3 regions of the Leifsonella bigeumensis genome follow, and region 2 is predicted to be linked to each of the others. Evidence: predicted binding sites of a transcription regulator. Region 2 holds the regulator's gene; each other region holds the start of a gene.
The links. Region 2 encodes HrcA, which represses chaperone genes, less so after heat shock. Its sites were predicted from a motif close to TTNGCACTCGNNNNNNNCGAGTGCNAA; they were not measured.
Positions count from the first base shown of each region.

Region 1: ABD678_RS03455 (Hsp20/alpha crystallin family protein) is a predicted target of HrcA. The motif match lies at 958-984, and genes of this name have one in related genera.
Region 3: groL (chaperonin GroEL) is a predicted target of HrcA. The motif match lies at 1,304-1,330, and genes of this name have one in related genera.

Region 1 is NZ_BAABAE010000002.1:103,658-105,922, forward strand. It holds gene ABD678_RS03450 (heavy metal translocating P-type ATPase) at 1-441, shown strand, start outside; gene ABD678_RS03455 (Hsp20/alpha crystallin family protein) at 479-907, opposite strand; gene ABD678_RS03460 (S8 family peptidase) at 1,153-2,265, shown strand, end outside.
Region 2 is NZ_BAABAE010000003.1:774,576-776,840, reverse strand. It holds gene dnaJ (molecular chaperone DnaJ) at 1-643, opposite strand, end outside; gene hrcA (heat-inducible transcriptional repressor HrcA) at 661-1,683, opposite strand; gene ABD678_RS08805 (DUF4870 domain-containing protein) at 1,888-2,265, shown strand, end outside.
Region 3 is NZ_BAABAE010000002.1:245,218-247,482, reverse strand. It holds gene groL (chaperonin GroEL) at 1-1,258, opposite strand, end outside; gene ABD678_RS04125 (DUF3048 domain-containing protein) at 1,371-2,265, opposite strand, start outside.

The DNA of each region.
Region 1 (2,265 bases), on a different contig from region 2:
CTGCCGCAGGACAAAGTGGATCTCGTCCGCTCGGCGACTCCGCGGCCCGTCATCATGGTCGGCGATGGAGTGAACGACGCACCGGTGCTGGCCGTGGCGGGTGTCGGGATCGCGCTCGGTGCGCGCGGCTCGACGGCGGCCAGCGAATCCGCCGATGTCGTCATCCTGGTCGACGACGTGTCGAGGGTCGCGGATGCCGTGGAGATCGGGCGGCGCACAGTGCACATCGCCCTTCAGAGCATCTGGCTGGGCATCGCGATCAGTGTCGGGCTCATGCTCGCCGCTGCCTTCGGATGGTTGCCCGCCGTTATCGGCGCCGCGCTGCAGGAGGTCGTCGACCTCATCACGATCCTGAACGCCCTCCGTGCGCTCCTGCCCGGCAGCACGCCTGGTCCCCGGAAGACGACGGTGCGGCGTCCCGCCAGCGATGCGCTCGTCTGAACGAGGGCGCCACCGGCGAAACGCCGCATCGTGAGCGTCAGGCGGCGTTGACCTCGACGGGGGCCGACGCGGCGCCGGACTGCACCGCGACCTTGCGCGGCTTCGCCTTCTCGCTCACCGGGATCATGACGCTCAGCACGCCGTTGTCGTAGTTCGCGCTGATGTGCTCGGTGTCGATTCCGTCGCCGAGGTTCAGCTGACGCAGGAACGAGCCGCTCGGGCGCTCGTGGGCGAGCCACTTGACGTCGTCGCTGCGGGAGGTGCGCTCAGCACGGATCGTGAGCAGCTGCCCGTCGACATCCACGTCCACCGAACCAGGGTCGATGCCCGGAAGGTCGGCGTTCAGGATATAGAGATCGCCGTCCTTGTGCAGGTCGATGGGCATGAGGCGGGGGCCTTGCCGAGCGTCCAGCAGGTTCGCGGCGACGCGGTCCAGTTCACGGAACGGGTCGAAGTACATGGCCAAGTTCATCACTCCTTCAATACTTGAGTCGGTCTGACTCAACTATTAAGAAATTAGCACTCTACCCATGAGAGTGCCAGCTCCTCGCGTTCGCCCTGCGCGAAGGGTGCAGGCCGATCCCGCCTGGGCACAGTTTGGTCACAGAATGGTAACGATGTGACCCCTACGGGGGTAGACCGGGTCTAACGTGAGTCCAGCGCAGACCCGACTGCAGCATCCATCCATGTTGCTCAGAAAGGGACACATCCGTGAGCATTCGAAGAATCATCGCGGGAGTCGCCACCAGCGCACTCATCGCGTCCGGCCTCGTCGCGCAGGGTCTCATCACAGGGCCTGCGCTCGGAGCCATCGCCGCCCCGACCTCCATCGGCGGCCACGGCCAGACATCGTTCGCACCGGGACGTTACATCGTCACCCTGGTCGACGCCTCGGCCGCAACCTACGAAGGCGGGGTCGACGGCTTCGCCCCGACCAAGCCGGATGAAGGTGAACAGCTCAAGGCGGATCGTCGCTCAGTGCAGAGCTACACCGCCTATCTCAAGAAGCAGCAGAAGGCGGTCGCCGCCTCGGTCGGCGCAACCATCGACTACTCGTACACCCTCGCGCTCAACGGCTTCGCCGCGCACCTGAGCACGAAGCAGGCGATCGAACTCTCCCAGAACAAGAACGTCGCGGCCCTGGCCCCGGATGAGCTGCGTCACGTGGCCGCCGTTCCCTCGACCTCGTTCCTCGGGCTCGACGGTCCGGATGGCGTCTGGGCATCCCTCGGCGGCGTGGGCAACGCGGGCGCCGGAGTCGTCGTCGGCATGCTCGACACCGGCATCGCGCCGGAGAACCCGTCCTTCGCCGGCGACCCGCTCGGCACGACGCCGGGCGCCGACCCGTATCTCTCCGGGTCCGCCATCACGTTCGCCAAGGGCGACGGCAACACCTTCACCGGCGAGTGCGTCACGGGTGTGCAGTTCACGGCGGCCGACTGCACCACGAAGCTCGTCGGTGCGCGCTACTTCGTCGACGGTTTCGGCGCCGGCAACATCGGTGGAACCGACCTCGGCGAGTACCTCTCACCGCGCGACGGCGACGGTCACGGCTCGCACACCTCGAGCACGGCGGCCGGCAACCCGGATGTCGCGGCCTCGATCGACGGCGTGAGCTTCGGCACCATCACCGGTGTCGCACCGGCCGCGAAGATCGCGGCGTACAAGGTGTGCTGGACCGGCCAGGACCCGACCACGACCGCGGACGACGGATGCGCGACATCCGACCTCATCGCCGCGATCGATGCCGCGGTGGACGACGGCGTCGACGTCATCAACTTCTCCATCGGCGGTGGCGCGGCCCAGACCACCGTCTCCGCGACC
Region 2 (2,265 bases):
CCGTCTCCACGCCGGCCGGGATGTCGACCGTCACCTTACGGCGTGCACGCACGCGCCCCTGGCCACCACAGGTCGGGCACGGGTTCTGGATGACCGTGCCGTAGCCGCGGCAGGTCCCGCAGGGGCTCGAGGTCATCACATTGCCGAGGAGGCTGCGCACCGAGCGCTGGATCTGGCCGGTTCCCTGGCAGATGTCGCAGGTGACCGGCTGGGTCCCGGGTGCGCAGCAGGAGCCCTCGCAGGTCCCGCACACGACCGCGGTGTCGACCTCGAGGTCGCGTTTGATGCCGAAGATCACGTCGCCCAGCTCGACCTCGATGCGAAGCAGGGCATCCTGCCCTCGCTCCTTGCGGGACCGGGGACCGCTCGTGCGCTGGGCGGCGCCGAAGAAGGTCTCGAAGATGTCGCCGAAGCCGCCGAAACCCGCGCCGAAGCCGCCCTGCCCTCCGAGGTCGTACTGCTCCCGCTGCTGCGGGTCGGAGAGCACGTCATAGGCGTGCGTGACGAGCTTGAACTTCTCCTGCGCCTCAGCGCCGGGGTTCACATCCGGATGCAGCTCCCTGGCCAGTCGCCGGTACGCCTTCTTGATGTCCTCGGGCGTCGCCGTCCGCTCGACCCCGAGTACTTCGTAGTGGTCTGCCACTCAATTTCCCTTGCGTATCATTCCTCGCCGAGCAGGCGGGAGAGGTAGCGGGCGACGGCGCGCACCGCTGCCATGTTGTTCGGGTAATCCATCCTCGTCGGGCCGAGCACGCCGACGCGCGCGAACTCGCCGCCCGTCGAGGTGTAGCCGCTCGCCAGGACCGAGGTCTCGCCGAGCCCGAAGGCCGCGTTCTCGATCCCGATCCTCGTGGCGAGCCCGTGCTGGTCCGGCTCCATCTCGGCGAAGAGCCTGAGCAGGGTCACCTGCTCCTCGATCGCCTCGAGTACCGGGTAGATGCTCCCGCCGAAGTCCTCCGCGGTGAGTGCGAGGTTCGCCGCCCCCGCCATGAGCAGTTTCTCGCCACGGGTGGCGGCGACCTGCTCCCCCAGGCTTTCGACGATCTCCGCGACGAAGGCGCGCCGTACGGGCTGGAACGAGTCGACGATCCCCTGAAGCGCCACGGCGGCATCCGCCATGCCGAGACCGCCGAGCATCCCGTTGAGCTTGGCCCTCACCTCGCCGAGGAACGCCTCGTCGAGGGGCGCCTCGACATCGATGTGGCGCTGCTCGACCCGACCGGTGTCGGTGATGAGCACGATCATGAGCCGGAGGGTGCTGAGCGGCACGAGCTCGATGTGTCGGATGCGCGAGCGCCCGAGCGACGGATACTGCACGAGCGCGACCTGGTGGGTGAGCTGCGAGAGCAGGCGCACGGTGCGGGTGAGAACCTCGTCGAGATCGCTCGCATGGCCGAGGAAGGTCTCGATCGCCTGGCGCTGTGCCGTGGTGAGCGGCCGGAGGTCGGCGAGCTGGTCGACGAAGACGCGGTAGCCCTTGTCGGTGGGAATGCGCCCGGATGAGGTGTGCGGGGCGGTGATGAGCTCCTCCTCCTCCAGGAGCGCCATGTCGTTGCGGATGGTCGCCGCTGAGACGCCGAAGGCGTGGCGTTCGACGATCGACTTGGAGCCCACCGGTTCGCGCGAGGCCACATAGTCCTGGACGATGACGCGAAGCACGTCGAGACTGCGATCGGTAGCCATTTCCACGTCCTTCCCGGCTCTGGCACTCAAGTGCTCCGACTGCCAATGGTATCGCGACATACCACAAAGCAGGCGTTGCACCCACGGGGCAGGGGCAGTACCTTATGGGTGAGCTTGTGCCCTACCCTCCCATGAGGGGCATGCCAAGGCCGGCCCAGTCCGCACCGTCAGGCATCGGACTCGAACACCTGAAAGGCAAAGTTAATGACTGATCAAACTCCACCGGCCGCAGCGCCGCAGCCGGCGGCACCGTTGACGGCTGCCGAGGACAAGCAGTGGGCGATGTTCGCGCACTTCGGCGGAATCCTCTGGATCCTGCCGTCGCTCATCATCTTCCTCGTGTTCAAGGACCGCGGCACGCTCACCAAGCAGGAGAGCAAGGAAGCCCTCAACTGGCAGATCACCTTCCTGATCATCTACATCGCGTGGGCGATCATCAGCGCGATCCTGACCTCGGTCTTCATCGTCAGCGGGCTGTGGGGCATCCTCTGGATCTTCACCCTCATCGGATGGCTCATCTACCTCGCCAACGTCGCGTTCTCGATCATGGGCGGCATCAAGGTCAATGGTGGCGGCAGCTAC
Region 3 (2,265 bases), on a different contig from region 2:
CCTGGATGAGCGCCACGCCACCACCGGCGACGATGCCCTCCTCGACGGCGGCCTTCGCGTTGCGGACGGCGTCTTCGATGCGGTGCTTGCGCTCCTTGAGCTCGACCTCGGTCGCGGCGCCCGCCTTGATGACGGCGACGCCGCCGGCCAGCTTCGCGAGGCGCTCCTGGAGCTTCTCACGGTCGTAGTCGCTGTCGGTGTTCTCGATCTCCGCGCGGATCTGCTTGACACGGCCCGCGATGGCGTCGGCCTCGCCGGCGCCTTCGACGATCGTGGTCTCGTCCTTGGTGACGATGACCTTGCGGGCCTGGCCGAGCAGGTCGAGGGTGGCGTTCTCGAGCTTGAGTCCGACCTCCTCGCTGATGACCTGGCCGCCGGTGAGCGTGGCGATGTCCTGCAGCTGGGCCTTACGACGGTCTCCGAAGCCGGGTGCCTTGACGGCGACCGACTTGAAGATGCCGCGGATCTTGTTGACGACGAGCGTCGCGAGGGCCTCGCCGTCGACGTCTTCGGCGATGATGAGCAGCTGCTTGCCGCTCTGGATCACCTTGTCGACGATCGGAAGCAGGTCCTTGATGTTGGAGATCTTCGAGTTGACGATGAGGATGTACGGGTCCTCGAACACCGTCTCCTGGCGGTCGGGGTCGGTGACGAAGTACGCCGACAGGAAGCCCTTGTCGAAGCGCATGCCCTCGGTGAGCTCGAGCTCGGTGCCGAACGTGTTCGACTCCTCGACCGTGACGACGCCTTCCTTGCCCACCTTGTCGATGGCCTCGGCGATCAGGGCGCCGATCTCGGTGTCTCCGGCGGAGATGGATGCGGTGGCCGCGATCTCTTCCTTGGTCTCGATCTCCTTGGCGCCCGCCACGAGAGCGGCGATGACCTCGGCCACGGCCTTCTCGATGCCGCGCTTGAGGCTGATCGGGTCGGCACCGGCCGCGACGTTGCGCAGGCCTTCGCGAACGAGGGCCTGGGCGAGCACGACCGAGGTGGTCGTTCCGTCGCCGGCGACGTCATCCGTCTTCTTGGCGACCTCTTTGACGAGTTCCGCGCCGATCTTCTCGTACGGGTCGTCGAGCTCGATCTCCTTGGCGATGGAGACACCGTCGTTCGTGATCGTGGGGGCGCCCCACTTCTTCTCGAGCACGACGTTGCGACCGCGCGGGCCCAACGTCACCTTGACCGCATCGGCCAGGATGTTGAGGCCGCGCTCAAGGCCGCGTCGGGCCTCTTCGTTGAAAGCAATGATCTTTGCCATGTGTGTTTCTCGTCCCTCCCGGACGTCGTGAAAAGTGCAACACCTTTGGCACTCACACTAAGAGAGTGCTAAATGATTCTGGCACTCTACGACGGAGAGTGCAAGCGAGCCGCTACTGCTCCGCCGGGGCGACGAAACCGACCGAGCCGCCGGGCGGGATGAGTTCGAACCAGGTGTTGCCGGCAGCGAGTCGAATCGTCACCCCGTTTCCGTCGACGAGGCGAAGAGGATCCTTCTCGCCGCCCTTCGACCACTTGCCGTGAATGGTCGCCCCACCGCTGGAGACCCAGGCCTCCCCCGAACCGGTCAGGATCGTCTTCGGCACTCCGCGGTCGTCGACGACGTTGACGCGGAGCACGACGACGTTCGCGGCATTGAGCTGGTCTCCGTGACTGTCCTTGTCGACCTTGCCCTGCTGGACGCGCATCCAGCGCTCGGCCTCGGCATTCCACTTCCAGGTGCCGTAGAAGAGCGAAGAGAAACGGTACTCGACTGCGGCGGTCGGCTTGCCCTCCTTCGCGGCCGTCGAGGATGCCGCATCCAGCGAGTAGGCGAACTGCTGCTGGGGTGCGGCGAGGTCGGTGTGCTGGGCGAGAACCTCCCGCGCCTTGACGATGACGTCGTGCGGGCCCGGGCGGTCGCTCGCCCGGTAGAAGGTGTCGGCGGTGTCCGGCTGGCCGTGGATCGCGTTGTAGACGGGCGTCTGCCGCATGAGGTAGACGAAGCGCTGCTGTCCACCGGAGTAGCAGATGATCCCGCGGAAGGGGGAGACGATGGCCGGATCCATCGGCCGGATCGAGCGCACCGGTCCGAGCCGCTCGGGAATGTCCGACTGCCAGATCGCGACGTAACGGGTGATCCCGCCCTCGACCAGTTCCTCGAACAGCACGTCGGTGCGTTCGAGCCCGACCTGGGGCCTCGCGTCCCAGTGGTTGTCGATCTTCGCCGCGATGGAGGCGTGGTCGAGGGATCCGGCCGGTACGGTCGTCCCGCGCAGGGGCGCGAGC